DNA from 3 places in the Romboutsia lituseburensis genome. Region 2 is predicted to be linked to each of the others. Evidence: riboswitches for the same ligand, from Rfam matches in the RefSeq annotation. Region 2 holds a riboswitch; each other region holds the start of a gene.

Region 1 (10,540 bases), 3.3 Mb from region 2:
GTATTGCTTTAAACTACTAAGTTTATTATCTTCATAACTTATATTAAGTAGTGTATAATAACTATACGACAAAATGAAAGGGGGACGAACTGTTTTGAATTGGATAACATTATTATTTTTTGCAATATGCTCAGTCATTACAGCGGTTATATCTTTTATTTCTGAATTATCTGTAAGTATGTCTAGATTTACTGCTAGTGAGTCATATCCGGGAGATATTACTTTTGATGAAAAAGTGTTTTTTTTCATATCCCATAATATCATTTTTTTTATTTTACTTGTATTAATTGTTTTTCCACTAAAACGATTACTAAAAAATAAAATTACTTCAAAGAAAACTAATTTTAATATTTATACTATTTTTATATTATCAATAGTTATATTCGCTATTTACAGATATGTATATATTTTTAGTTAGATTAGAGTAGTATAAAATTGTTAAAAATGAGACAATTATGCATATTATGAAAAACATGACACAATTATGGTATAAGATGGTTACAAATTTTAATTAGGAACTGTTAAAATATGACTATATAGGGGCTGATATTAGTTGGGATAGACCTATAGTAAAGATAAACTATGATAATAATGAGCTTATATTAAAAATAGGAAGCAAAGAAGCTATAAAAAATGGAAAAACTATAAGTTTAGAAAAAGAACCATACATATACAAAGGTAGAACTATGGTTCCATTAAGATTTGTATCAGAATCTTTAGGATTAACAGTAAATTATAGAGATAAGAAAGTAGATATAATAACACCTAAACTAAAAATAAACAATATAGAAATAGATTCAATAGATAACTATTGTCCTATGACTATGGGGGGAATACTTTCTAAAAATAAAAATAATCTCTATGCTACTCGTATCAATAATGTAATAGAAGCTTCTAAAACTAATGAAGTAGATATTGATAAATTTTCTGAAAGATTGTATGACTGGAAAGGAAAAGAGTATTTCCATGAAAATTATGAATATGCATTTTTAGATAAATCAAATAATAAAATAGCAGAGTATAAAACGTATACATGTCCTGATTGGAGTGATATAAATAATCCAAAAACTATTTGTTTAATGGAAGACGTTACAAATTCAAAGTGGTACGTTATTAAAACACAAGATTTAAAAAAATTTCAATCATTATATGGTATAGGTGAATGGACACTTATATCAAATACTGTTGCATAGAAAAAATTGGATTTAATTGTTATTTTAAATTCTATTTACCTTATGATATATTTTTACTTGGAATAAAATAAATTGGAGGAGTTTTATGAGGAATAACATTATTAAAGTACTTATCTTTACATTTATATCATTTATATTCTTTGATTATAATTCGTATGATATAAATGCTAATGAAAAATTATCAACTAGTACAAATATACAGAATGAGGAAGTAAATATACCTGATAAAATTTTAAAAGAAGTTGTATTAAGAACATTAGGTAAAAATCCTATGGATAGTATAACTATAACTATATCTGACATGGAATCTTTAACTAGTTTAAGTTTCTGGGCAGCATTTTCTTCTGATAAAATTTCGAATTTAGAGGGAATACAATACGCTAAAAATTTAAAATACTTAGATGTTAGCTATAATAAAATATCAGATATAGGGCCACTAACAAATTTAACAAATTTAAAGGACTTAGATGTTAGTTATAATAAAATATCAGATATAGGTCCATTAAGAAATTTAACAAAATTAGAACGCTTAAATTTAGATTCTAATCATATTTTAGATTTTAGTCCACTTAAAAACTTGCCGAATAAGGAAAAATTTAGGTATGGAACTATATTAGAACAAAATGTATATTATGATGAAGTTCGTTTAACAGGTGATAGTTTTAAGATTAAAAATCCATTTATAGGTATTGATGGAGAAATGCTAACTGAACTGTATGGTCAACGTTATGGGAATTATATGGGAAGGTCTGAAGGTGATTATCTAATATGGGACAATATAACGGAAAAAGATATTAGAGAGTCAAATTTTCAACTAATAGCGGCTTATTATTGGGATTATTACTATGATGGAATGCATGATTATAATCGTGTTAGTGAATTACATATACCAATAGCACCGTTTAATGATATATATAATCACTGGGCAGAGGATACTATAAGAGAATATGAACGTAAAAAAATAATTGCGAAAGATGTTAGGTTTAGACCTAATGAAGCTATGACTAGAGCAGAATTTGTAAAAATATTTAATAAAACATTTAAGCTAAGCAAGCATAGTGGGAAAACATTTAAAGATACTAAAAATCATTGGGCATATTATGAAATTGATATTGCAGTAACTAATGGAGTATGTAATGGAAAAACAGAAACAGAATTTAAACCTGATGATCCTATAACAAGGCAAGAAGCTGCGACTATGTTATCAAACTACTTGAATTTATCTGACAATAACATAGACAAAATAGTTAAATACAAAGATAGCAATGACATATCTAGCTGGGCTAAGCCTTCAGTAGAAGGTGTAATTGAAAAAGGCTATATGGGTGGATATAGTGACAATACATTTAGGCCTAAGAATAAAATAACAAGAGCAGAAGCATTATCTATGTTAAGTAGAATAAAATAAAAATATAACTTATATAAAAAACAGCGTGAGTTTAATACTTTATAAAACTCATGCTGTTTTAATTTAATATAATTTATATTTTAAATCGCTTTTTTGTCTAAATCACTATTAATAGAATTAATATGAGACATATAAAGCTTTGTCTCCTTAATAACAACAGGCATAAGTAGTATTAGAGCAATTAAATTTGGAATAGCCATAAGACCATTAACTATATCTGCAATTATCCATACCATTTCTAATTTCAAGAAAGAACCTAAAAGAACCATCAAAACAAATACTAATCTATATCCTTTTATACCTTTAGTACCAAATAAGAACTCAAAGCATCTTTCTCCATAATAACTCCAACCAAGTATAGTTGTAAAAGCAAATAAACTTAAACTAAGAGTTAAAAATAAAGGACCTACATTCGGTAGCACACTTTTAAAAGCGGCCTGTGTCATAAGAGCACCGTTTAAATCTCCAGTCCAAACCCCTGATAATATAATAGCAAAACCAGTAAGTGAACATATAATTAAACTGTCTATAAAAGTACCAGTCATAGATATAAGACCTTGTTCAGCTGGCCAATTAGTTTTAGCCGCAGCGGCAGCAATTGGAGCACTACCAAGTCCTGATTCATTTGAAAATACACCACGAGCGATACCATTTCTAATAGCCATAGCAACACTAGAACCTAAAAAACCACCTACAGCAGCAGTTGAGTTAAATGCCCCATCAAATATAAGTGTAAATGTAGTCGGAATTTTATTAAATGAAGTAAACACAATTAATAAACACATAAAGATATATATACCAGACATAAATGGAACTATAGCTGTTGCCACTTTAGATATATTTTGAATTCCACCAAATATAACTAAGGCTACGATTAAAGTTAATATAATACCAGTAATTCTTGGATCTATTCCAAAGCTACCATTTATAGAATCTGTTATAGAGTTAACTTGAGTAAATGTACCTATCCCAAGTAATGCTACTAAAATACCACTTACAGCAAAGAATATTGCAAGAGGCTTGAACTTTTGTCCTAGACCATTAACTATATAGTACATAGGACCTCCAGATGTTTGGCCATTTTCGTCCTTAGTTCTATATTTTATAGCAAGAACACCTTCAGCATACTTAGTTGCCATACCAAAGAATGCTGCAAGCCACATCCAAAATAGTGCTCCTGGTCCACCTACCTTTATAGCAGTAGCAACACCGACAATGTTACCAGTACCAACAGTAGCAGCAAGAGCTGTACATAGTGCTGAGAAACTAGAAATATCACCATTTCCATTGTTTTCAGCCTTAAAAATTAATCTTAATGCAGTTGGAAGTTTAGTGATTTGTAAAAATCCAAGTCTGAAAGTAAATAAGACACCAGTACCAACTAATAATACTAGTAATGGTGGTCCCCATATAAATGAGTCCACAGAGTTTAAAACATCAATTAAATTCATAAAGAACACCCCTCATATCATTGTTTAATAAATTAAACAATTTAAAATTTTAAGCTAAATAAATCTTTGGAGTAAAATGAATTAATTGACAGGAATGAAGAAAAAAGTTTATCCCTAAAAATAACATTTAAACAAAATCATATTTTAAAAACCTTAGAATAAGATTAAACTTTTCAATAAGATTAAATTTTGCAATAGAATTAATTTTGAAATAAGATTTTGTTATAAAATAATAAAAGCTAAATCTAATATTAGATTTAGCTCTGGATAAACGAACGTACTATAAATGAGTACCAAAAAAGTACTAAAAAATAGTTTATAATCCCTGTCCTTTTGCCTGAGAGATTGAGCAGTATTGCCTTGCCCCTTCGGCGCCTATAATAGGTCTCTCCAGAGTTCCCTAAACTTTACAGTCCTACTTTAGAAAAAGTACCTGAGAGTGCGACTCCGTCGGTGTGTTAAAATTAACAACTCTTCTATAAAGCTTCAAACGGGTATTTAATTATGTTAGCATTATTCACTATCTATAATATTAAATAAACTAAAAAATGTCAACAATTTAATTCGTTTCGTATACTAACAATTGAATGAAATATGGAAAAAATGTATATTTATTGCATATAAAATTATTTAAATTAGTAGATACTTCAAAATATATGTTAATATAATAATTATGTAAAACAATATGCTCATATGGGCAATCAAAGGAAGGTAATAGAATGAAGAAGATATTAGTACTAGCAGAAAAACCTTCAGTAGGTAGAGATATAGCTAGAGTATTAGGATGTAAAAATGAAAAAAATGGATATATAGAAGGACCAAAATATATAGTAACATGGGCACTAGGACATTTAGTAACATTAGCAGACACAGAAAGTTATGGTCAGCAATACAAATCTTGGAATATAGATGATTTACCAATACTTCCAAAGTATTTAAAAACTGTAGTAATTAAAAAAACTAGTAAACAATTTAACACAGTAAAAGCTCAAATGAATAGAGAAGATGTATCTGAAATAGTAATAGCAACAGATGCAGGACGTGAAGGAGAGCTTGTTGCTAGATGGATAATAGAAAAAGCACAAGTTAAAAAGCCACTAAAGCGTTTATGGATATCATCAAGTACAGATAAAGCAATAAAAGATGGATTTAATAAACTTAAAGATGCTAAAGAGTATGAAAATCTATATCATTCAGCAATAGCAAGAGCAGAAGCTGACTGGATAGTTGGGATAAATGCAACTCGTGCACTTACAACAAAGCACAACGCACAACTTTCATGTGGTAGAGTACAAACTCCAACACTAGCAATGATACTAAAAAGAGAAAATGAAATAATGGAATTTAAACCTAAAAACTACTATGGAATAAACGTAATAGGAACTAAAGGATCAAGTAGCCTTAAATTTACATGGGTAGATAACAAAAACTCAAGTAGTAGCTTTAACGAAGAAAAAGTAGATAATACAATAAAGAAAATAAATAACTCAAAAATAGAAGTAACAAAAGTAAATAAAAGTCATAAGAAAAAATATTCACCAGCACTATATGACTTAACAGAATTACAAAGAGATGCAAATAAAATATTTGGATATTCAGCAAAAGAAACACTATCAATAATGCAAAAACTATACGAACATCACAAAGTACTTACTTATCCAAGAACAGACTCTAGATACTTAACTACTGACATAGTAGAAACATTATCTGATAGAATAAAAGCAGTAAATGTAAGTGATTACTCAAGAGTATGTACAAAACTATTAAAAACAAAAATAAAAGGAAATAAATCATTTGTTGATGACTCAAAAGTAAGTGATCACCATGCGATAATACCAACAGAAGAAAGAGTATTCTTAGGGGATTTAAGTGACAAAGAAAGAAAAATATATGACTTAGTAGTTAAGAGATTCTTAGCAGTACTTTGTCCTCCATTTGAATATGAACAAACAAGTATAGAAGCTAAAATAAATGATGAGAAATTAACTGCTAAAGGTAATAAAATAATATCTTTAGGATGGAGAGAAACATACAAAGATAGCGATGATGAAGAAAGCTATGATAGTATACCAACAGTTAAAGAAGGAGATACGTTAGAGGTAGAAAAGATAAATAAAACTACTGGAAAAACTAACCCTCCATCATATCTAAATGAAGCTAGTTTACTTACACAAATGGAGAAAAATGGACTAGGAACAGTAGCTACAAGAGCAGATATAATAGAAAAATTATTCAATACTTTCCTACTAGAGAAAAAAGGAAAAGACATACACATAACATCAAAAGGTAAGCAATTATTAGAACTTGCACCAAAAGATTTAAAAACACCAGAATTAACATCTTCTTGGGAAAATCAATTAAATGATATATCAAAAGGGAAGTTAAGCAAAAACAAATTTATAGGAGAAATGAAAAATTACTCTACAGATATAGTAAGAGAAATAAAACAAAGTGACTCTAAATTTAAACATGATAACTTAACTAAAAATAGATGCCCAGAGTGTGGAAAGTTCATGCTTGAAGTAAACGGAAAAAGAGGTAAGATGCTAGTTTGTGAAGATAGAGAATGTAACACTAGAAAAACTGTATCACAAACAACAAATGCAAGATGTCCAGTTTGTCATAAAAGACTAGAACTTCGTGGAGAAGGAGAAGGAAAGACATTTGTTTGTAGTTGTGGACATAGAGAAAAATTAAGTACATTTAATAAAAGAAAATCAGAAGAAAAGAATAAAGCATCTAAAAAAGATGTAAATAAATATCTAAAAAATCAAAATAAAACTGAAGAAAACTTCAATAATCCTTTTGCAGCAGCTTTAGCGAAATTAAAGAAATAAAAGTAATATAGTGTCGTTTAAAGAAGTTGAAACAAAGGGAACGATAAAATAATATAAAAAAATATGTAGAAATATACCAAAATTACTCTTAAGAGTAATATGAAATTAAAAAAATGGGTGATACAATAAAAGTATCTTAAATATATTTATATTTAATAAAAATTCCCAAAATTATTGTAAAAAATCGCATTTCTTTTGAGTAATTTAATTCTGATTTTTTTGCAAAAAACTCAAAAAATAGCTTTCGATTATTTCGAAAGTTATTTTTTTTGTAAATAATTTAAGTCATGTAAATATAAAAGGGAGATTGATTAAGACTAAATATATATTTTTTAAAAAAAAGTAGCAAAAGGTAGTAGGAAAAATTATACAATAGTATTATTAAAAATTAATACATAGAGGAATTTAAATTAAAGCTTAGTACGTATATAATCAATAGTGATAAAAAACTTAAACTCAAATTATCAATACAAAAGTCTATTACAAAAAATCTTATTATGATATTGAAAAACTAATTGTGCTTAAAATTAGGAAAAATAACTTCTGAAACTACCAGAAGTTATTTTTTTTTGTAAAAATAACTATCATAATAAGATAAAATTTGTTGTATTTTTAATAAATATACTGAATCAATACTAAAAAGAATAAAAATTATACTTAAGAGTAATTTTCTGAAAATTCGCTGAAAGATACTATTATACTAACTAATACTTTTAAGGAAGGATAACTTTATTTTATGTCATTTAAATATAGGGTATATGGGTTAAATATAGAGTCAGAAATTAAACTGGAAGAACTTATAAAAATAAAAGAAAATCAATGTAATCATATAGATGTAAAAATAAAATATGGTCAAGTCTGTGAGAAAATAAAAAAACAAGTAAATGACAACTCGTGGATAGGTACAGATATAAATGATATTTGTATATATATTAAAGATATTGCAATATACCAAATAAAAAATGGCAATACAATAATAGTAGAACCATTAAAAGATAAGGATAATGAAAGAATAAAATCATTTTTATTAGGATGGTCATTTGGAATATTGTTAATCCAAAGAAAGACTATAGCATTACATGGATCAGCTATATCAAAAGGAGATAAAGCTATTATAATATCAGGAAAAAGTAAAGCTGGTAAATCAACATTAGCATCAGCCCTTAACAATAAAGGATATAAATTTTTATCAGATGATGTAGTAGCACTAGATATGTTAAACGACAATGTACTAGTACATCATGCATATCCAGAAAAGAAAGTGTGTAAAGATGTTATGAAAGTTTTAGGATATGATGAAAAAAACTACAAGATAAATAAACAAAATGCTGAAATAATAAGATACAAAGTACCCGTAACAGAAATATTTGAACCAAATCCTCGTAAAGTAAAAGCTATATTTGAAATAGTATCTAAAGATGAATATAAAAAAGTTAGTATAGAAAAATTAGAAGGAAATAAAAAAATTGACTATATGCTGAATAACATATACTTCTTTGGGGTAGAAAGTTCAATAGGAACGAGACCTGAGTATTTCAAAAAAGCAATTCAATTAATCAATAGTGTTCCTTTGTATAAAATAAAAAGGCCTAGTGGCAAAATAACAATAGAAGATCAGATGAACTTAATAGAAGAAGAATTGTCAGAATTATAAAATAATTTATATTTCTTATTTATAAAAAATAAGATTAATATAAAAATAAAACAAAAGGGGGAGGGAGATATTATGAAAGAGTGGAAAAAGCCTAAAATAACGTCTTTAGGAATAGGAAAAACTGAAAGTATAAGTAAAGATCCTTTAGGGATAAGGCCACTAGGAAAGGATGAGAGTAGTAGTAGTAATCATAAGCCACCAAAACCGCCAAAGCCACCAAAATCATAAAATATTAAAATAATTAACTAAAATTTAAATCTCACTTTATATATCAATTATATAAGGTGGGATTTTTTGTGTTACATGTATGTAGAAACAAATTAATCCTATTACTTATATGGTTAGCACAAAAAGGAATACAAAACTACACCAGTGGGTAGTATTCCAAACTTACCTAAAAAAATATAATAATAGAGAAGTTAAAACTTAAACAAAATTAATTGGAGGATAAAGTGGGGGAGAGCAAATGGAAGAAACAATTGATCTAAGGGAATATTTTGCAATAATAAAAAAGCGATTTTGGATAATTGCACTTATAGCAATAATAGCAACAACAGTTAGCGGAATAATAAGTTATATAAGATATGTTCCAGTATATCAAGCACAGACAACATTAATAGTAAGTGCTGAACCAGTAAATGGAAATACAGTACTGACAGGAGATCAGATGTCAGTAACACAAAAGCTAGCGGTATTATATGGGGAAGTAATCAAATCAAGAGCAGTGCTAGAGCCAGTTATAAAAGATTTAAATCTAGACATGTCATATAACCAATTAGCAGCATCAGTATCAGTAACACCTGTTAATGAAACACAAATAATGAACTTGATGGTACAAGATACAAATCCAGAAAGAGCTAGAGATATAGCAAATAAAATACCTAATGTATTTAGTAAAGAAGCAAAAAGAATAACTAATGCTAATAAGGTAGAAGTAATAGATAAAGCAATACTTTCAAAAGTACCTGTAAACTCAAACAAAACAATGAACATGGTTATAGCTGCGGTACTTGGTGTAATGATAGGACTGTTTGTAATATTCTTAATAGAATACTTAGACAATAAAATAAAGACACCACAAGATATACAAAAACACTTAGAACTACCAATATTAGGAGTAATACCTGATGAAGGATTAATAAAATAGGGGGAAGAAAAAATATGCCAAAATTAATAACTATAAAAAATCCTAAATCCCCTATATCAGAAGCATATAGAGGAATCAGGACAAGTATACAATTCTCAGATTTAGATAAAGAAATGAAAGTAATAACAGTAACAAGTAGTAAACAAAACGAAGGAAAAACAACAGTAATAACTAATCTAGCAACAACATTTGCTAACTTAGATAAAAAAGTACTTGTAATAGATGGAGACTTAAGAAACCCATCTGTACATAGAATGTTTGGGATAAGTAACTTACACGGACTTACAGATGTATTAGTAGATAATACAACTTTTGTTGAATGCGTACATTGCACAGATATTAAAAATCTTCATGTATTAACAGGCGGAGTAGTACCACCAAATCCTTCAGAAATGTTAGCATCTCAAAAAATGAAAGAGTTTATAGAAAATTTAAAAGAACATTATGACTATATATTTATAGATGCACCACCAATAGGAATAGTAACAGATGCTGGAATAATATCGAATTATTCAGATGGATGTATATTAGTAATCGGTGCAAATGAAACAGACATAGAAATGGTTAAATTAGCTAAAGAAAAACTAGATAGAGTAGGAGCAAAAATAATAGGAACAGTACTTAATAAATTTGCAGTAAAAACTAATGGTCATGCCTATTATACATATTACCATCAAGGTAGAAAATCAAAAAAAGCTAATAAAAAAGCAAACAAAAAAGAAAAAGCAATGGCATAAAGAAAAGCCATGTAGGAGGCTTCTATGGAGGCGAAACGTGAAATCATAAAAGAAAAAAATAAATATAAAATAGTGATGACATGGGTACTAGATGTATGCGGTATAGTATTAGC
Region 2 (10,540 bases):
TCACTTTGTATATTTTTCTTATCGGCTATACCAGTAAGCATAAGTGTTAATGCTCCATCGCCAGTAACGTTACAAGCTGTACCGAAACTATCTTGTAATGCAAATATAGTTAAAATAAGAGCAGTACCTGTTTCATTAAATGCTAAAACACTAGTTATAAGTCCTAGAGATGCCATTACTGTACCTCCAGGGACACCAGGTGCACCTATAGCAAATACACCTAATAAAATTATAAATACTACCATAGATGATACACTTGGAAGTTTACCGTATAATATTTGAGAAACTACCATAACAAAGAATACTTCTGTTAAAACAGATCCACAAAGATGTATATTAGAGCATAGTGGAACTGAGAAGTTTAAAATATCTTTTCTTAGTACTTTAGATTTTTTAGCACATTCTAAAGCTACAGGAAGAGTGGCAGCTGAGGACATACTTCCAACAGCAGTTAAGTAAGCTGGTCCATAATGTTTTAAAACTTCCATAGGGTTTTTACCAGATATAGCGCCGCCTACTGCATAAAGCAATGCAAGCCATATAAAATGACCAATTAAAACTATAACTATAACTTTTATAAATACAGGTAAGTGATTAGTTATAGAACCTTCATAAGCAAGAGATGCGAAAGTTGTAGCTATGAAATATGGTAATAAAGGAATAACCACTCTATTAACTAAACTTAAAACTATATTTTGGAACTGATCTAATAATTTTTCAAACAGATCAGCTTTTGTCCAAGTTATTGCAAGTCCTAAAATTATAGATAAAAATAATGCGCTCATAACAGGCATAATTTGAGGAATATCTAATTTAAAAATAAGTTCTGGTAATTGTCTTAGACCTTCATTAGTAGATTGAATTGACAATTTTGGTATTAGCATATATCCGAATATAGCTGAAAATGTAGCTGCACCGACTGATGATATATAAGCAAACCCAACAGCGTACCCTAATAATTTAGAAGCATTGCTCTTTAATTTGGCTATAGAAGGTGCGATAAATCCGATAATTATTAAAGGAACCGCAAAGAATATTACTTGACCTAAGATATACTTTAAGGTAACTATAATATTCATAAAAGAAGCAGGCGCATAGAAACCTATTAATAGACCTATAACAACTGCTAATACTAATTTAAATATTAAGCTGTCAAATACTTTTTTCATAAAAATACCCCCATTGTAATTGATAAACTGATATAGGTTGATAAAAATATAACCTATTTAATTTAAATAGTAGTAAAAATAAGTTATATTTTCAATAAAATGTTAAATTTTTTTAATAATTTCAAGATTTTATATATTAAGAAAAATATCGAAATAAGTATTACATAGTTAGTTTTGAAATTATAAAAAATATGATTTATTTGTACCTTTAATAAATTATATATAACTTTCCTTAACAAAAACTATAAAATAATGTAAAATATATATTATAAACCATAAAATAATGTAAAAATATAGTAATAGGAACAAAATAGGGGAGAAATGACATATGGGGGGAAAACTGTTAAAGTATATTTTAGGTATCATTTTATGCGCAATGATATCGTTTTCGTATGTACAGAAAATATACTCGCATAATAATAAACATGAAGGTTTTAATGTACTTATATTAAATTCATATCATCAAGGGCATTATTGGGAATCTAATATATTAGATGGAATAAAAAAATATATGGAAAAAAATAAAGAAGATAATATAAACTTTAATGTTGAATACTTAGATTTTAGAAATAAAAACGATATAGAATATATAAATTCATTAAAAGAAATGCTTAACAAAAAATATCACAAAGGAAGCATAGATGCAATATACACTGTAGATGATGAGGCATACGAATCTTTCAAAGGAGAAATATTTAATAAAGAAAGTAGCTTTTATAAAATACCTTTAGTTTTTAGTGGAGTAGACAATAAGCAACGATGTTGTAAAAAAGAAAAACAGTATATGTCAGGAATTTACCACACAGATGATAGCAAAAATTTAATAGTAATGATAAAAAGATTAAATCCTGATGTGAAAAATATAAATGTTATAACAGAGGAATCCTTATATTGTAAGTCAGTAAGATCTGAAATTGATGATGCTATAAAAATATACTCAAATAATACAATTAATATAAGACATATACAAAGTGATTATATACAAGATGTAATAGAAAATCTAAAAAAAATAGATACTTTTGCTAACTCTATAAACATAATTGCTGGTGAATTTCAATGTAAGTCTTCTTTAAAATATTTAAATCCAAATGAGACTATAAAAATAATAAAACAATATAGTAAAAATCCAATTTATTCAAATGACCAAACATATATAAATTCAAGTATTTTAGGTGGATTCATAGATATAGGTCAAGAACATGCATCTATAATTGGAGAGATGATTTTAAAAATAAAAAATGGTCAATCAATATATTCTATACCATATGAAATAGAGCCAGTAGCTAAGGAATATATTGACTATAATAGTGTTTATGAATACAATATAAATCCATTTAATATAAGTGAAAATTCAAAAATAATTAATAAAAAAAACTATCAATTGCTTCTTCCAATATGGATGAAACATTTAATTATTATAGCTATATTTTTAATTATAATATCAATTGTTTTATGCTTTAACCATGTAGCTAACTGTAAAAAAAATAGAAAGAAAAGAGAAGAAGAATATAATAAAGCAAAAGAAAGAGATAAATTGAAAACTGACTTTATAGTAAATTTAAGTCATGAGTTAAGAACACCTATAAATATAATACTAGGAACAACTAAAGTATTAGAAAGAAATATATTGAATGAAAATATAAATAAGTTAGATACAATAAATAAATTAAACAATATTAATCAAAACTCATACAGATTGCTAAAAATATCTAATAATATAATAGATATTACCAAGGTTGAGTCAGGTATGTTTAATTTAAAACTACAAAACTGTAATATAGTAGATGTAGTTGAAGAAATATTTACATCATCAGTAGAATTTGCAAATAAAAAAAGCTTAAAAATGATATTTGATACAGATGAAGAAGAAATAATTACAGCTATAGACAAACTTCAGATGCAAAGAGTGATTTTAAATCTATTGTCTAATGCTATAAAGTTTACAAATTTAAAGGGATATATAAATGTTTATATAAAAAAAGAATATAAAAATGTAGTTATAGAAGTAAAAGATAGTGGTGTTGGAATACCCGAAGATAAGATAAATAAGATTTTTTATATGTTTTATCAGATAGACAGCTTAATGACAAGAAAAAGCGAAGGAAGTGGAATCGGGCTTTGCATAGTTAAAGATATTGTCGAAATCCATGGCGGTAAAATTGAAGTAGAAAGTAAAGTAAACTTAGGAACTATTTTTAGAATACATCTTCCGATAAGAGTTGTAGAAAATGAAAAGTGTGATGAAAATTTACATATATTAGATATTGAAAATGTTGTGAACTTAGAAATGTCAGATATTTAAAAAACTAGTATTTTAACTTAAAAAATAGTTGACAATATAAATAAATTAATAATAAACTAATTTTAAGGATTATTAAGAAAGAAGGTACAACATGGAAGAAATATACAGACTAATAGAAGAAAAAATAAAAAATGCTGGTTATAACGGTAATGTAAATGGTGAAGAAATATACGATGAAATCTGTGATGAAATAGAAGAAAAAGAAAATGGAAGTTATATATTTATGTCTAAAAAAGAAGATGATGTTTTCTTCGAATATCAAATAGATATAATGGATGAAAACTTTAATTTATCATACATAGATATAAACACTCCACAAGGAAAAATACATGTGGACTTTGATGCTAATTAGTATATAGTAAAAAAGAGTTATTTTAAAATAACTCTTTTTTTGTGAGAATTTTAAATTAGATTATAGGATATTTATAAATAGCTTTATTAATTAAATTATAAATATAAAAAAAATTTTGTAATATGAAAATTATATATATCAAAATTTAAAATTAAAAATACTTACAACAATAAATGATTTTAGTTAAAAAAATTAATAGAATAATATATTATTGTTAAAAAAATAATCAAAAAAAATCAAAAAAAAAGTTGACTTTATTGAAGTTAATTCATACAATTATATCAAAATTAAATATTTACCAAATGAGATTAGCGAGAGAGACCTAAATATTTTAGGAGCCGAAGAAGCAATTTAAAAATAGCCAAATTTTTAAAGAAACTTTCAGGCAAACATATCGTTAATTGATGGAAATCTGGAAAGACTTATAAACTAAAATATAAGTCACCGAAGGAGCAAAATAATTTTAAAATTATTGAAACTTTCAGGTATATAAACAGAGGATATACAGGCAACTTTATTTGTTGTGTTTGTATGTCCTTTTTTTTAATGGGAAAATAAAAGATTATATAAGTAAGTGGGGGTATTTCGATGAGTGAGTCAGTATGTATGGTAGAATTAAAAAGAACTAGTTTATATGAAAAACATAAAGAAATGGGTGCTAAGTTTTTAGAATTTGGAGGCTGGGATATGCCTCTTGAATATGAAGGTATGATTAAGGAACATGAAGCTGTAAGAAAGAGTGCTGGAATATTTGATGTTTCTCATATGGGAGAAGTAATTATAGAAGGAAATGAAAGTGAAAAGTTTATACAAAACTTAGTAACAAATAATATAGAAAATATGAAAGACGAAGAAATTATTTATACACTAATGTGTTATGAAAATGGTGGAGTTGTAGATGACTTATTAGTATATAAATTTAATAATGAGAAGTTTTTATTAGTTATAAATGCAGGAAATATAGAAAAAGACTTTGATTGGATGATAAAAAATAAAGAAAATTATGATATAGATATAAAAAATATATCAAAAGAAATATCTCAATTAGCAATACAAGGACCAAAAGCTCAAGAAATACTTCAAAATATTGCAGATATAAATTTAGATAAAATTAAGTTTTTTAATTTTAAATCAGAGATAAATATTTTAGGCATGAAATGCATTGTATCTAGAACTGGATATACAGGCGAAGATGGATTTGAAATTTATTGTAAAAATGAAGATGTAAATAAAATATGGAGTGAATTATTAAATATAGGTAAAGGGAACTTAAAACCAATAGGCCTTGGAGCTAGAGATACTCTAAGATTTGAAGCATGTCTACCTCTATATGGAAATGAAATAAATGAAAATATATCTCCTTTAGAAGCGGGACTTTCATTCTTTGTAAAATTAAATAAAAATAAATTCATAGGTAAAAAAAGCTTAGAGTCACAAAAAGAAAGTTCAGTTAAAAGAAAATTAATAGGATTTGAAGTTTTAGGAAAAGGAATAGCTAGACATGGATATGATGTACTAGCAAATAATGAGGTAATAGGATATGTAACAACAGGATATTCTTCACCTACTTTAAATAAAGTTATAGGTCTTGCACTTATAGACTCAAAATATTCACAATTAGATAATGAAATAGAAATAGCAATAAGAAAGAAAAGAGTGAAAGCTACTATTATAAAAACACCATTTTATAAAAAGCAATATAAAAATATAGAAAAATATAATTTAAATAAAGATGATAATAAAATTCAAAATGACAATCAGATAAATCAATTCTCATATATACCAACTACAAGCGAAGATAAAAAAATAATGTTAGCTAGTATAGGATTAAGTTCAGTAGATGAATTATTTCTAGATATACCGAGTGAACTAAGATTAAATAGAAGCCTAAACTTAGAAAGTGCTAAAAGTGAAATAGAAGTAAGTAAATGTATAAATAAATTAGCAAATAAAAATAAAAACTTAAATAATTTAACGTGTTTCCTTGGAGCCGGAGCGTACGATCATTATATTCCATCAATTATAAATCATATAACTTCAAGAAGTGAATTTTATACAGCCTATACACCATATCAAGCGGAAATAAGTCAAGGTACATTACAAGTAATATTTGAATTTCAATCAATGATAGCAGAACTTACAAAAATGGAAATAGCTAATGCATCTATGTATGATGGAGCAACAGCAGCGGTAGAAGCTTGTTTAATGGCTGTAGGTCAAACTAAACGTAAAAAAATTATTGTACCTAAGACTGTTAACCCAGAATGTAGAAAAGTATTACAAACTTATATGCAATTTAATAAATGTGAAATAGTTGAAGTGGATTTTTGTAATGAATATGGGATTACAGATATTAATAAATTAAGAGAAAACGTAAATAAAGACACAGCTTGTGTTTTAATACAAAATCCTAACTTCTTTGGGATAATAGAAGAAATGGAACAAATAGAAGAAATAGTTCATAAAAATAAAGCTCTCCTTATTATGAGTGTTGATCCTATATCTTTAGGAATACTAAAATCTCCAGGTGAAATAGGTGCGGACATCGTAGTTGGTGAAGCTCAGTCATTAGGTAATCCTCTAAACTTTGGTGGACCATATGTTGGATTTATGGCAACGAAATCTAAATACACAAGAAAAATGCCAGGGAGAATAGTAGGAGAAACTATAGATAGTGATGGAAATAGAGCCTATGTATTAACTTTACAAACTAGAGAGCAACATGTAAGAAGAGAAAAAGCAACATCTAATATTTGCTCAAACCAAGCTTTAAATGCATTAACAGCATCAATTTATATGGCTGTAATGGGAAAAGAGGGATTTAAAGAAGTATCAAGTCAATGTATTAAAAAATCACATTATGCATACAATCAATTGATATCAAGTGAAAAATTTAAACCTGTATTTAAAGGAAAATTCTTTAAAGAATTTTTGTTAAAGTCAGTAGACAATATAGATGAAGTTAATGATAAGTTATTAGAAAATAATATATTAGGTGGATATAACGTAGAAAATGAATATTCAGATTTAAAAAATACAACATTACTTTGTGTTACAGAAAAAAGAACTAAGCAAGAAATTGATAAGTTAGTTGAAGTTATGGAGGGAATGTAAAATGATAGAGTACAATAAAACATTAATAGAGATATCTAAAATTAGTAGAAAAGCATACTCACTTCCTAAGCTTGATATAGAAGATATTAATATAAGTGATTTAATAGAAGAAAAAAATTTAAGAAAAGAAAAACTAAATTTACCTGAGGCTAGTGAGTTAGATATAGCAAGACATTATACTCTACTTTCAAATAAAAACTTTGGAGTAGATACGGGATTTTATCCATTAGGATCATGCACTATGAAATATAACCCTAAAATAAATGAAGATATGGCTAATAATACATCATTTACAAATATTCATCCATATCAATCAACTAACACAGTACAAGGATCCTTAGAATTAATGTACAATTTATCAAAATCTTTAGGTGAAATAACAGGAATGGATGAAGTAACCCTACAACCAGCAGCGGGATCTCATGGAGAATTTACAGGCCTTATGATGATAAAGGCTTATCATGAAAATAGAGGAGATTTTAAAAGAACCAAAGTTATAGTTCCAGACTCATCTCATGGAACAAATCCGGCAAGTGCTTCTATGGCAGGATTTAAAATAGTCCAAATAGAATCAGATAAAAATGGAGCAGTTGATATAGAAAAATTAAAAGAAGCTTTAGATGAAGAAGTAGCTGCATTAATGCTTACAAACCCAAGTACTCTTGGATTATTTGAAAAAAATATTAAAGAGATTGCAGGCTTAGTCCATAATATAGGAGGGCTTTTATATTATGATGGAGCAAATATGAATGCAATTATGGGTATAACACGACCTGGCGATATGGGGTTTGATGTGGTTCATTTAAATCTCCATAAAACATTTTCAACTCCTCATGGAGGTGGAGGACCTGGGAGTGGACCAGTAGGAGTAAAAAAAGAATTAATACCATTTTTACCAGTGCCTATAGTTGAAAGAAATGAAGATGAATATGTATTAAATTATAATAAACCTAAATCAATAGGAAAAGTTAAAAACTTCTATGGAAATTTTGGTGTATTAGTAAAAGCATACACTTATATATTAACTATGGGAAAAGAAGGATTAAAAGAAGCTAGTCAAGTTGCAGTTTTAAATGCTAATTATTTAAAAGAAAAGTTAAAAGAATATTATTACTTGCCAATAGATACAGTATGTAAACACGAGTTTGTCCTAGGGGGAATATGCAAAGGCCATAGTGAAGTTAAAACTATGGATATAGCAAAAAGATTATTAGATTATGGATACCATCCACCTACAGTATATTTCCCTTTAATAATAAATGAAGCAATTATGATAGAACCAACAGAAACAGAAAATTTAGAAACTTTAAATGGATTTATAGATACAATGGCACAAATATCAAAAGAGGCTAAGTCAAATCCTGAAATAGTTAAAACTGCCCCACATAATACTGTTGTAAAAAGAGTAGATGAAGCTATGGCAGTAAAATCGCCAATACTTACTTGGCATAATAAATAAGCTATAAATATACAAAATTAAGATAAATTCCTAGAGCCCAAGAGAAATCTTGGGTATTTTTTTATTAACATATAAATAAAATCTATAACATAACTTATATACATTTGAAATATCTATTTTACATGGGCATATTTTTTACGATAAAATAGTTCAGTAAATTATATGAGTAGATGGGAGAAGTAATATGATAAAAGAAGCAAACAAAGAAGAGGCTAAAATTAAAAAAATAGAAGAGGTAAGAAGTATAGCAGAAGGGTACTTTATAAGAGGAGAATTTTTTTGTTCAGAAGCTGTTGTAAAAACTATTAATGATTTATTAGGTAAACCATTTGATGATGACGTAACAAAATTAGCATCTGGATTCCCAATAGGAATAGGAAAATCAGGTTGTGTATGTGGAGCAGTAAGTGGAGGAGTTATGGCTTTAGGAATGTCATATGGTAGATGCCATGGTGAAGCTATGCATGAAGAAATGTTTACACATTCTGCTGATTTACACAATCATATAAAAGGGATATATAAAAGTACTTGTTGCAGAGTTATGGTTAAAGACTATGAATTCCAATCTCCTGAAAGAAAAGCACACTGTGTAAAAATAACTGGTGAAGTTGCTGCATTTATAGCAGAAAAGCTAATAGATAACAATAAAATAGAATTATAAATATTATTAAAGGAATTATATTATGACTATATCAAATAAAGAAAACCTGAAACAAAAATTAGAAAATATACCAATAGCTATAGTAGCTATATCACTTGGATTTATGAGTATATCAACTGCACTTGTCGATTTTAATATTTCATGGGTTAGACATTTTGCAGTATTATTTGCAATTATATGTATAGTACTTATAATGTTAAAATATATAGTATATCCTAAAAAAGTTTTAGAAGAAATCAAGCATCCTATCTTAGGAAGTATTTATCCAACTATTTCTATGACATTAATGGTTATATCCGTTTATATGATTCAATTTAATAAATTGTTAGGTCAAGGGTTATGGATATTTGGACTTATATTACATATTTTAATTTCTATGTTATTTTTTATAGAAAGATTTAAAGGTTTTAAAATAATAGATTTAATTCCAAGTTGGTTTATCCCAACCGTTGGAATAGGAATTGCAGCTGTCACTAGCAAACCGATGCAATTGCTTATAATCTCTAAATTAGTATTTTATTATTCATTGTTTATGTTTATAGTTGTTGGCATATTAATGCTTTATAGATTAACTTTTATGGGAAAATTAGAAGGCCCTAAAAGACCAACCTTAATGATAATTGCAGCACCAGCTAGCATATGTTTAGCAGGATATATAGCAATATCTGGTACACCAAATAAAATGTTTCTAAATGTTTTAGCCATGTTAGCATATATAACAACATTCGTAGGATATATATTAATTCCTAAATTAATAAAAGTAAAACAACTACCTGCACTAGCACCACTAACATTCCCTTTAGCTATAGGTGTTATAGCTAGCCAAAGATATTTAAAATATCTAGGAAAAGTAGAATCTTCAATGCAAGGTTTGGCTAGAATTATTTTATATGTTCAATTAATTATTGCTATAGCAGTTATTGGATATGTAGTGTTTAGAACAATACAATTTTTAATAAATACTTTCAAATCTAAAAAAGAATTAATTACTCAAGTTAATTAACTATAATGAGATAATAAAAAAGAGACTATATTTATAGTCTCTTTTTTATTATCTCATTATAGTGTATGTCATATATGCAAAGTACAATGCGATTAATACAAATCCATGTTTTTTTACTAAAGAATTGTCCTTTTTCATAAATAGATATAAAAGAATAGTTATAAATACCATAAAGATTATATCAATAAGAGCTAATGCACTTATAGTTATAGGATTTATAGTAGTGGCTAAACCTAGGACTAGTAATATGTTGAAAAGGTTAGATCCGATAACATTTCCTATAGCTATTTCGGTTTCCCCTTTTTTAATTGCAACAATAGAAGTAACGAATTCTGGTAAAGAAGTACCTATAGCTACTATCGTTAAACCAACTAAGTTAGCGCTCATACCGAATGATGTAGCAATAGTAGTTGCAGAGTTAACAACCATATCTCCACCTACAACTATACCTACTATACCTATTAAACTAATTATAATAGT
Region 3 (10,540 bases), 3.1 Mb from region 2:
TTTCGATATTGAATTTAAAAATGTAGGATTTTCTTACGATAAAAACAAAAACATAATAAACAATCTTAATTTTAATGCGGCTCAAGGTAAAAAGACTGCTTTAGTAGGATTTTCAGGAAGTGGCAAAAGTACGGTTTTAAAACTTGCTGCAAGATTTTATGTTATAGATAAAGGTAAAATTACTGTAGGAGGAAAAGAGGTTTCCAATATAGATGAAACAGAATTACTTAATTATTATTCAATAGTATTTCAAAATGTTTTATTATTTGATAACACCATAATGGAAAATATTAGAAATGGTAAAAAAGAAGCTACAGATGAGGAAGTTATTAACGCTAGCAAGCTTGCAAATTGCCATGATTTTATTATGGAACTAAAGGATGGATACAATACTAGAATAGGTGAAAATGGTAGATTGCTATCCGGTGGTGAAAAACAAAGGATTTCTATTGCTAGAGCCATATTAAAAGATGCGCCTATAATTTTACTAGATGAAATTACTTCTTCTTTAGATGTTGAAAATGAGATTTTAATTCAAGAAGCTATATCCAGAGTTATAAAAGATAAGACAGTTATAATTATTGCTCACAAAATGAAGACTATTAAAAATTGTGATAATATAATTGTTATGAAAGATGGAAGTAAGGTTGAAGAAGGCATTCACAATGAATTAATGAACAAAAAAGGCATATACTATAAGTTATGGAATATTCAAAATGAATCAAGTAATTGGGCTTTATAACTTAATTTTTATAGGTTTTCAAAATATATGATTATTGTTCTTTAAATTTGGTTAAGAGTAGCAAATTATATTTTAACACCCTAAAAATAGTGTAGATATTATTGTATTAAACAATTTTATCTACACTATTTTATTTAAATATCTCAAAACTGTGATAATTTTTAGGTAAAATATAACAGGAGTGTGAGATTTGAAGTAACTTTTCTATGATATTATTTAACTATCCAATAAATAAAACTTAAAAAATTCACGTTAAAGTGAAAATATATAGATTATTAAAAATAAAAGGGAGTTAAACAATGAGAATATTAGAAACTAAAAACTTAAAAAAATATTATGGAAAAGATGTTAATTTAGTAAAAGCATTATATGGAATAAATATAAGGGTAGATAAAGGAGAATTTGTTGCTATAGTAGGTACATCAGGGAGTGGAAAAAGTACATTGCTTCATATGTTAGGGGGACTTGATAGAGCAAGTGAAGGGAAAGTAATAGTAGAAAATAATGATATATTTAATATGAATGATGAAGAACTTACTATTTTTAGAAGACGTAATGTTGGTTTTATATTTCAAAATTATAATTTAGTACCAATATTAAATGTATATGAAAATATAGTATTACCAATAGAACTTGATGGATGTAAAATAGATACGCAATATGTAAATGAAATAATAGATATATTAGGGTTAAATAAAAAAGTAGATGCCCTACCAAATAATTTATCAGGAGGGCAACAGCAAAGAGTTGCAATAGCAAGAGCTTTAGCTACAAAACCATCTATAATTTTAGCTGATGAGCCAAAGGGTAATCTAGACAGCAAGACAGAACAAGATGTTTTAGGTTTATTAAAAGTTACGAGTAGTAAGTTTAATCAAACAATAATTATGATAACTCATAATGAACAATTAGCTCAGATGGCAGATAGAATTATAAGAATTGAAGATGGAAAAGTTGTAGATAGAGGTGAAAGCCATGCTACGAAATAATAATCAAGAAATTATAAAAAAACTAAGTACTAGAAATTTTAAAGTAAACAAGATTAGAAATTTAGTATCTATAATTGCAATAGTACTAACAACAGTTTTATTCACTTCATTATTTACAGTAGGATATAGTATGTTAGATGCATTTAATAATTATAAAATGATGCAATATGGAATGAGTACACATGTACAAATACAAGATATAAATGATGAACAAATTAAAAAAATAAAAAATAATGAGTTAGTAGACTCAAAAAGCATAGGTATAGTAAAGAATATATATAGTGCAATAAATCCAGAATTTTCAACTCAGACAGTTAATGTTACTGTGTATGATAAGCAAAGCATAGAAAATACTGGAACAGTAGAAATAATAGAAGGTTCTTTGCCAAAGTCTAAAGACGAAATAGTAATGCCTACAAAGGTTCTTGATACGCTAAAGTTACCATATAAAGTTGGAACAGAAGTAAATATTACAATACCAGAGTTAAAAGATAAAAAGTTAACGGGTAAATCAGAAAGCTATAAGTTTAGATTAAGTGGATACTATAAATATAAAACTACAACATCATTGCCTCTTCATGATATATATGTAAGTGAAGCATTCTATGATGAATATAAGCAAAATAAAGAAGTAGATGCTATGTGTGTAACTTTTAATTTTATAAAAAGCAAAGATTTAGAAGGTCAGCTTTCACAAGTCCTAAGTGACATTCAACCTTATTCAGGTAAAGCAACTATAAATCCAGTATTTTTAGACTCACAAGCAAATAACATTAGTGAAATGATAAATAACGTACTGCCAATATTGCTAATGGCAGCATTAATACTTTTAAGTGGTTATTTATTAATATATAATATTTTTTATATATCAGTAGTTAAAGATATAAATCATTATGGCCTATTAAAGACTATAGGAACATCTCCTAAACAGATTAAGAAGCTAATAATAAAGTAAGCAAACAAAATATGTTCAATAGCTATACCAATAGGCTTGGCTTTAGGATATACTTTAGGAAAAATATTTATACCTATGGTTGGCTCAATGATGGACGGATTGAAGATAACTTCTTTTAAAACATTTAGTCCAGTAATATTTGTGTTTGCAACGGTATTTTCTTATATAACTGTAAGAATATCATGCAATAAACCTGCAAAAATAGCTAGCAATGTATCTCCAGTCGATGCGGTTAGATATAATGATAGAAGTACAAATGTTAAACGAAAACTTAAAAAGGGTAAATCAGGATCTAAACTCTATAAAATGGCATTTACAAATATATTTAGAAATAAACGAAAAGCATATTTGGTTTTAATATCAATGTCTTTAAGTTGTATAATATTTTTAGCTGTTTCAACTATAATAACTAGCTCTAATCCAGAAAGAGCAGCTGATGGTATATTGATAGGAGATGTAGAAATAGAGCATGGATTAGCTCAATATGCAAAATACGAAGAAAAGAAAGTCTTACCTATAGACAATCAATTAATAAAAGATATTCAAAATATAAAAGAAGTTAAAAGTGTAGAAAAAATATATAAAGATTCAGGGCGTGTAATATATGAAGGGGATTTAAAAGAAGAAATATTAACACAAAAAATAGAAGAAAAACATAAAAAAGATTTTTTTGATGGTAAAGATCCAAGAGAAGTAGCGAAAGAGCAAAACTCTATAAGTTTGGACTTAACAGGAGTATCCTCTGGTAATACAATGAAAAATATGATAGAAAATAGTGAATTGGAGTTTTGGGGTAAAGCTAATGTAATACAAGGCAATTTAGATATAGATAAATTTAACAAAGGTGGATATGTAATACTTGTTGGACACAAAGATAGTAAAATCAAAGTTGGCGACAAAATTGATTTTAAGTATTTAAATAAATTCTTTGAAAAAGATGGTTATACTGAAAATCAATTTGAAGTAATGGTAATAATTGATGGAGCTGAAAACTTTAATTTATCTATGTATGTAAATGAAAATGATTTTAAAAAAGTAGTTGAAAAACCATACATCCAAAAACTGATTGTAGATACAACTGATAAAAACAAAGTTGCAAAAGAAGTAAAAAATCTAAATGGAAAGTATAATAATCCTTACACTCAAGTAAATTCAAAACAAATGTATATAAATGAGGCAAGAAAGTTTCAGTCTAGTTTAAACATTATAGGAATGAGTGCAGTATTTATAATAGGATTAATAGGTGTACTAAACTTTGTAAATACTATGATAACTAGTATAATATCTAGAAAAACAGAATTTGCAATGATGGAAGCTATAGGAATGACTAAAAAGCAACTTAAAAAGATGCTATTATTAGAAGGATTATACTATGGTGTTATTATAACCTTTGTAAATATTACAATTGGTAGCTTATCTACATTATTAGGATATAATATTATGCAACTTAGATTCTCTACATATACATATCCAGTAGGGGCATTAATAACTTGTACAATAGCACTATTTTTAGTATGTTTAATCGTTCCTTTAGTTGTATATAGTAGTGTTAATAAAGATAGCATTATTGACAGAATTAGAGTAACTGAATAAAAATTTAAAATAAATATGACTATAAAAAACATCCTTAGAAATAGGGATGTTTTTTATGTTACAAAATTTGTAATATTAATTTATTGTATTATAATAAAAAATGTTGAAAAATATAAAACCTTTTTTCAACATACCTCGTTATATAAGTGAAAGGGGGAATAAATTTGGCACAAAGTGATGAAAGTCTAATCAATCAAATACTAAATGGAAATGAAAGTGCAATGGAAATAATAGTGAAAAGATACTATGATCTTGTACATAGTTTCATTTATAGAAATACGTCTGATTATAATTTAGCATATGATTTGACCCAAGAAGTATTTATAAAAGTTATAAAAAATATAGATAAGTTTAGCAATGATAAGGGTAACTTTAAAAATTGGATTTTAAAAATAGCAATAAATACAAATAAAGACTATTTTAAAAGTCCTATATATAAACAGAGAAAAGAAATGCAAGATATAGATAATCATGAAATAAAAGATGATAAAAATGTTATAGACATTCTATCTAAAAAAGAAGATGCTAATAAAATAAGACAAGCTATTCATAAATTACCAAATCTTCAAAGAGAAGCAATACTTTTAAAATATTATGAAGACTTAAAAGTTAGAGAAATAAGTAGTGTAACAGGAGAAAATGAAAATACCATAAAATCAAGATTATTTAATGGTGTTAAAAATTTGAAAAAAATGCTTGGAGGTGATTCAAATGAAGAAATTTCAGGGAGAAGACTACACTCTAAACTATGATGATTTAAATGATATTGAATTTGATAATTTAATAGATGAGGATTTAAAAGAAATAGAATTATTTTTAGATAGCTACATTGTTAAAAAAGTAGATGATGAAAAAATTGAAAATACTATTGATATACTCAGAGAATATATACCAAAACAAGCTAAACAAAGTATTGCAATAAAATTAAAACAAGTCTTAATAGGAAATATAAAATCAATATTTAATTTAACCGAATTTAATATAAGTTTAGTGAGTAAAAGTTATTGGATATTATCACTAGTAATAATACTTTTAGGTGTAATAGCAACAAAGAAATTTAATTTTAATATATATTCTAGTGCTATAATAATGTCTCCAATACCAGTTTTACTTGGAATATTTGAGTTAATTAAAGGTAAAGAAGAAAATGTATGGGAGTTAGAATTGAGTTATAAGTATTCATTGAAAGAAACACTTTTATGCAAGCTAGTAATTATATTGATTTTTTCTATATTAATAAGTTTGATAATGACTGTAGCTTTATATAATACAAACTGTGAAATAAGTCTATTAAAAATGATTAAGTTATCACTAATACCGATGTTTGTAACATCAGCTATTTCATTAGTTATAGTTTCTTTATATAGAAATAGTAATAGCATTGGTGTATGTGTAGTGATATGGATGATTCAAGCTGCTACTATAGATGAAAAAACTATTGAAAATATATTAACTATAGATAATCTAACAATAATATTTATGTTAATTGTTTCAATAATTTTAACTGTTTATGCATCAAAGTTATTTTATAAAATGTCTATAAATTATACAGACTATAAAAATTGTGATTTTTAGGAGGGGAATATAAATGGAATTAAGTATAAATGGGGTAAGTAAAAAATTTAAAGATAAGTTGGCAGTAAATGATTTTACTGTAACATTAAACAATGGAATATATGGTCTTTTGGGACTTAATGGAGCAGGTAAGACAACTCTTATGAGAATCTTAGCAGATGTTTCAAATCCAAGCTCGGGACAAATATTAGTTAATGGTAAAAATAAAAATGAGTTAGGTTCAGATTATAGAGATTTAATAGGATATTTACCTCAAGATATAGGTTTTTATAAAAATTTTAGTGCAGAGAAATTTTTACTGTATATAAGTGCATTAAAAGGAATAGAAAAAGAAGAAGCTAAAATAAAGATTGATGACATACTAAAGTTTGTTAATTTAGACGAACATAGAAAAAAGAAAATTGGTAAGTTTTCAGGTGGTATGAAGCAAAGACTCGGTATAGCACAGGCTCTATTAAATGATCCGAAGATACTTATATTAGATGAACCAACGGCAGGACTAGACCCAAATGAAAGAATAAGATTTAAAAATTTAATAGCTAATATATCAAAAAATAAAATAGTGATTTTATCAACTCATATAATTTCAGATGTTGAATTTATTGCAAATGAAGTACTAGTTATGAAAGCCGGAGTCCTAGTAGAAAAACTAACTCCAAATCAGATGGTAGATAAAATAAAAGGCAAAGTACATAGTATAAAGATTAAAGAACATAAGCTACTTGAAATACAAAATAGATTTAAAATATCTAATATATCAAGAGATAAAGAAAATATTGTAGTTAGAGTAGTAGGGGATGAAAAATTTGAAAATTTAGGATTTGAATATAAAGAAGAGCATCCGAATTTAGAAGATGTATTTTTATATTACTTTGATGAAAATAAAACTTTTTAAGGGGGATGAATAAACATGGTAGAATTAATTAAATTTGAAATAGGAAAAATTTTTTCAAAAAAAATGGTGTGGGTATTACTTTTAGCAGTATTATGGTCTATGGGTTCTTCAATTTATAGAGATGCAAGAATGTTAAAATTTAATGGTATAAAAAATAAAGAAGAGGTTCAACAAATTGTATCTCCTTATGAAGGAGAAGTTTTAACAAAAGAACGAATAAAAGAACATGAGGATTATGAAAAAAAACTTCGAAAAAAAGATAATCTTTCAGCTGAAGAATTTGTACTTAGCAGTATATTAAATTTTGATTATAATTTAGATATTGATCCAGATTATGTGGTTGGAGATAGAGAGTATAAAAAAAGTGAACTTAAAAAAGATTTAGATAAATTAAATCAAGAAGGCAAAACTGATACATTTGAATATAAAAATATGGAATATATATATAACCTGATAGATAAAAAAGAAGCTCAAACATATCATTACAAGATGGAATGGATATATGGTGCTGATTTTCAGAGGATAGCTCCATTTTTATCAATATTAGTTATCGTAGGAATTGCCACTATATTTAGTAGTGATTATCAAAATAATACTGTACCGTTAGTATTAAGCTCGAAGTTAGGAAAAAATAAACTTATAACTTCAAAAATACTATCATCATTAATTTTTAGCACAATAATATTTATTTTTGTAAATTGCGTATTTTTAAGCTATATTGCACTTGATAAATTTAAAGGATGGAATCAAGCTTTAAATAGCTTAAGATATTTTGAGGCAACTCCATATAATATTACAGTAATACAATATTATATTAGAGGATTAATGTTTAGTTTTATAGGAATTATTTTATTTACACTACTAGTAATGCTTATATCTTTATTAGTAAAAAATAATATACTATCAATGTTAATATCTTTAGGTATATATTCTGTACCAGTTTTTATATGTTCATTTATGCCAACGAAACAACTTGCAATTATATTTAGACAATTAAATTTAGAGGAACTTATAAGTGTAGAAGCATTATTCCGTAATACAGACACATATAATATTTTTGGAAATCCAGTGTTATATGCTAATTTACTTGTAACTATATCTTTAATACTTATACCAATAGTAACTTATATGATTATACATTTTGGAAAAAAACAGGCAATATAATTTAAATATATTAATAAGATAAAAAAGTAGCTTTATATGAAGTTGCTTTTTTATTTTTGACAACTAACAATTATAAAATAAAGAAATTTTATTTATAAAAGAGTCTAGATTATAATATAAAAAAGTAATAAAACTAAATAAATGTTAAAAAATAAACAAACACTAAAATAAATTTATAAATTTGCTTAAAACATGAAAAATCAACTCGAAAAAAATAATAAAGTTTTTTTAAAAAGTTGTTGAAAGTATTATAGAAAGTTTATATACTTATCTTATAAAAGATAGAAAATATAAATAAAAATTAAATATCCGAGTGAAGGATATGGGAGACAACTTTTATAAGTGACCGAAGGGACAAGTTTAATTAAGTACCCAATTTAATTAAATGAAATTCTCAGGTACAAACACCATATCTAGACGGACCTCTGAAAAAATATATTAACAGGGAGCACAAATTGGGAATTTGTTTTCTCTGTTTTTTTATGCGAAAAATATACAGTTGTGAAAGTGAGAGAATATCATGATAATTGTTACGAATAATCCAATTGTTAAATCACAAATTCCAGACAAAGAAATAGTGCATAAAGATATAACATACATAGAAGTATTAAAAGAGTGCAGAGATCTAGTTCATAAGGGGTATGAAATTTTATCTCATCCTCTTTACGGAAGCGTAAAGCCAAATGAAACACCATATCGAAGTATAATAATGAAAAAGGGAAATAATCTAGATACAAATTCATTACATTTAATAGAAGAAGCAATAGTTACATCAAGTAAATTCCAAAATAATAAAAAAACTCCAAATTGGCCAAACAAAGTTATAGAAGATTTTAGAGTCATTGATTTAGATATTTTACAAAATACCTTGCAAAGAATTCAATACTTATAAAATTATAATTAAATTTAAATAAATATTAGATTTAATTACAATTGAATATATTTACATTTTATTTGAATTAATACAGCTTTAAGTTTATACATATTTATATAACAAAATTTTTATATAATGAAAAAATTATATTATATAAATATCAATAATATACTATAGTGCATATTAATTTAAATATAAAAGGGGGAAAATGAATGGAAAATATATATGATTTAATTGTAATAGGTTCAGGACCAGCAGGACTTTCTTCAGGTCTTTATGGAGCTAGAGCGAAGCTTAAAACACTTATAATAGAAAAAGGTAAAACAGGTGGACAAATAGTTACAACACATGATGTAGCAAATTATCCAGGATCTATACAAGATGCAAGTGGACCTAAGCTAATAGCAAGAATGGTTGAACAATGTAAAGGCTTTGGAGCAGAAATGGTGAAAGATAATATAGTAGATGCTGATTTAAATTCTGACATAAAAGTATTAAAGGGAGAAAAGGGAAAATATAGAGGAAAAGCAATAGTTATAGCTACAGGATGTACTCCTAGAAAACTTGGAGCACCAGGGGAAAAAGAGTTAACAGGAAAAGGTGTATCTTATTGCGCTACTTGTGATGGAGATTTCTTTACTGACTTAGAAGTGTTTGCAGTTGGTGGAGGAAATAGTGCAGTTGAAGAAGGTATGTTTTTAACTAAATTTGCAAGAAAAGTAACTATTGTTCAAATGGAGGATAAGTTAACTTGTGCAAAATCTATAGAAGAAAAAGCTAAAGAAAATCCTAAGATGAACTTTATGTTTAATACAACTATAAAAGAGATAATAGGAGATGGAATAGTAGAAAAAGTTGTATTTGAAAACAGATTAACAGGAGAACTTACTGAATATGAAGCAGATGAAGAAGATGGAACAATGGGTGTGTTTGTATTCATAGGATTAATTCCTCAAACAGAAATATTTAAAGAGAAGATAGACACAGATAGAATAGGATACATAATAACTGATGAAGATATGAAAACAAATATAGACGGTGTTTTTGCAGCTGGAGATTGTAGAGTAAAAACTCTAAGACAAGTAGTAACAGCAACTAGTGATGGAGCTGTAGCTACTATAAATGCAGAAAAGTATTTAGAAAGTAAAAACTGGGATTTAGCTGATTCGACTATTTAAAGAAAATCAAACCTAATATAGTTATTAAAATTAAAATAAGATAATAGATATGTATAAACACTACAATTATAAATTCAATAATTTAGTGGTTATACTAAATATTTATAGAATTAAGGGGGATTTAATTATGATAGCTTTAGACAAGAATACTTTTGAAGAGGAAGTTTTAAAACATGAAGGAGTAGTAGTTGTAGATTTCTGGAGTGAAGGATGCGAGCCTTGTAAAGCATTACTTCCAGAAGTAGAAGAATTAGCAACTCAATATGCTGATAATTTTAAATTCTGCAAGTTAGATACAACTAAAGCAAGAAGATTAGCTATAAAAGAAAAAGTATTAGGACTTCCAACTATAGCTATATATAAAGATGGAGCTAAGATAGATGAAGTAACTAAAGATGATGCAACAAGATCTAATATAGAGGAAATGATAAAAAAATATATATAGTTAATGATTAATTTGCTATAAATTTGAGTATATCTCAAGTTTCTATAGATGACTTACAACTAGCTTGTATTTAAATGAGCTAGTTGTAAAGAATGGTTTGTTAAAAAATTAATAAATGGAAATTAGGGGG

The links. A riboswitch is a leader RNA that binds a small molecule or an ion and turns the genes downstream of it on or off. The one in region 2 is predicted to bind glycine.
Positions count from the first base shown of each region.
Region 1: it holds a riboswitch for glycine, as region 2 does, so the genes downstream of both, NWE74_RS16555 (alanine/glycine:cation symporter family protein) here and gcvPA (aminomethyl-transferring glycine dehydrogenase subunit GcvPA) in region 2, are expected to answer to the same signal.
Region 3: it holds a riboswitch for glycine, as region 2 does, so the genes downstream of both, NWE74_RS15950 (GrdX family protein) here and gcvPA (aminomethyl-transferring glycine dehydrogenase subunit GcvPA) in region 2, are expected to answer to the same signal.

Region 1 is NZ_JANQBQ010000001.1:3,434,740-3,445,279, forward strand. It holds gene NWE74_RS16540 (hypothetical protein) at 1-12, shown strand, start outside; gene NWE74_RS16545 (copper amine oxidase N-terminal domain-containing protein) at 537-1,193, shown strand; gene NWE74_RS16550 (S-layer homology domain-containing protein) at 1,279-2,601, shown strand; gene NWE74_RS16555 (alanine/glycine:cation symporter family protein) at 2,682-4,052, opposite strand; glycine riboswitch at 4,368-4,456, opposite strand; gene NWE74_RS16560 (DNA topoisomerase III) at 4,772-6,889, shown strand; gene NWE74_RS16565 (hypothetical protein) at 7,626-8,543, shown strand; gene NWE74_RS16570 (hypothetical protein) at 8,616-8,771, shown strand; gene NWE74_RS16575 (YveK family protein) at 9,010-9,690, shown strand; gene NWE74_RS16580 (CpsD/CapB family tyrosine-protein kinase) at 9,705-10,427, shown strand; gene NWE74_RS16585 (hypothetical protein) at 10,452-10,540, shown strand, end outside.
Region 2 is NZ_JANQBQ010000001.1:171,202-181,741, forward strand. It holds gene NWE74_RS00875 (dicarboxylate/amino acid:cation symporter) at 1-1,169, opposite strand, end outside; gene NWE74_RS00880 (sensor histidine kinase) at 1,498-3,471, shown strand; gene NWE74_RS00885 (hypothetical protein) at 3,563-3,823, shown strand; glycine riboswitch at 4,126-4,230, shown strand; gene gcvPA (aminomethyl-transferring glycine dehydrogenase subunit GcvPA) at 4,412-6,937, shown strand; gene gcvPB (aminomethyl-transferring glycine dehydrogenase subunit GcvPB) at 6,939-8,396, shown strand; gene NWE74_RS00905 (C-GCAxxG-C-C family protein) at 8,581-9,057, shown strand; gene NWE74_RS00910 (TDT family transporter) at 9,080-10,060, shown strand; gene NWE74_RS00915 (calcium/sodium antiporter) at 10,109-10,540, opposite strand, start outside.
Region 3 is NZ_JANQBQ010000001.1:3,302,048-3,312,587, forward strand. It holds gene NWE74_RS15910 (ABC transporter ATP-binding protein) at 1-742, shown strand, start outside; gene NWE74_RS15915 (ABC transporter ATP-binding protein) at 1,042-1,731, shown strand; gene NWE74_RS15920 (hypothetical protein) at 1,718-2,686, shown strand; gene NWE74_RS15925 (ABC transporter permease) at 2,777-4,279, shown strand; gene NWE74_RS15930 (RNA polymerase sigma factor) at 4,444-5,031, shown strand; gene NWE74_RS15935 (hypothetical protein) at 4,991-5,854, shown strand; gene NWE74_RS15940 (ABC transporter ATP-binding protein) at 5,868-6,749, shown strand; gene NWE74_RS15945 (ABC transporter permease subunit) at 6,765-7,913, shown strand; glycine riboswitch at 8,227-8,333, shown strand; gene NWE74_RS15950 (GrdX family protein) at 8,434-8,805, shown strand; gene trxB (thioredoxin-disulfide reductase) at 9,000-9,965, shown strand; gene trxA (thioredoxin TrxA) at 10,093-10,410, shown strand.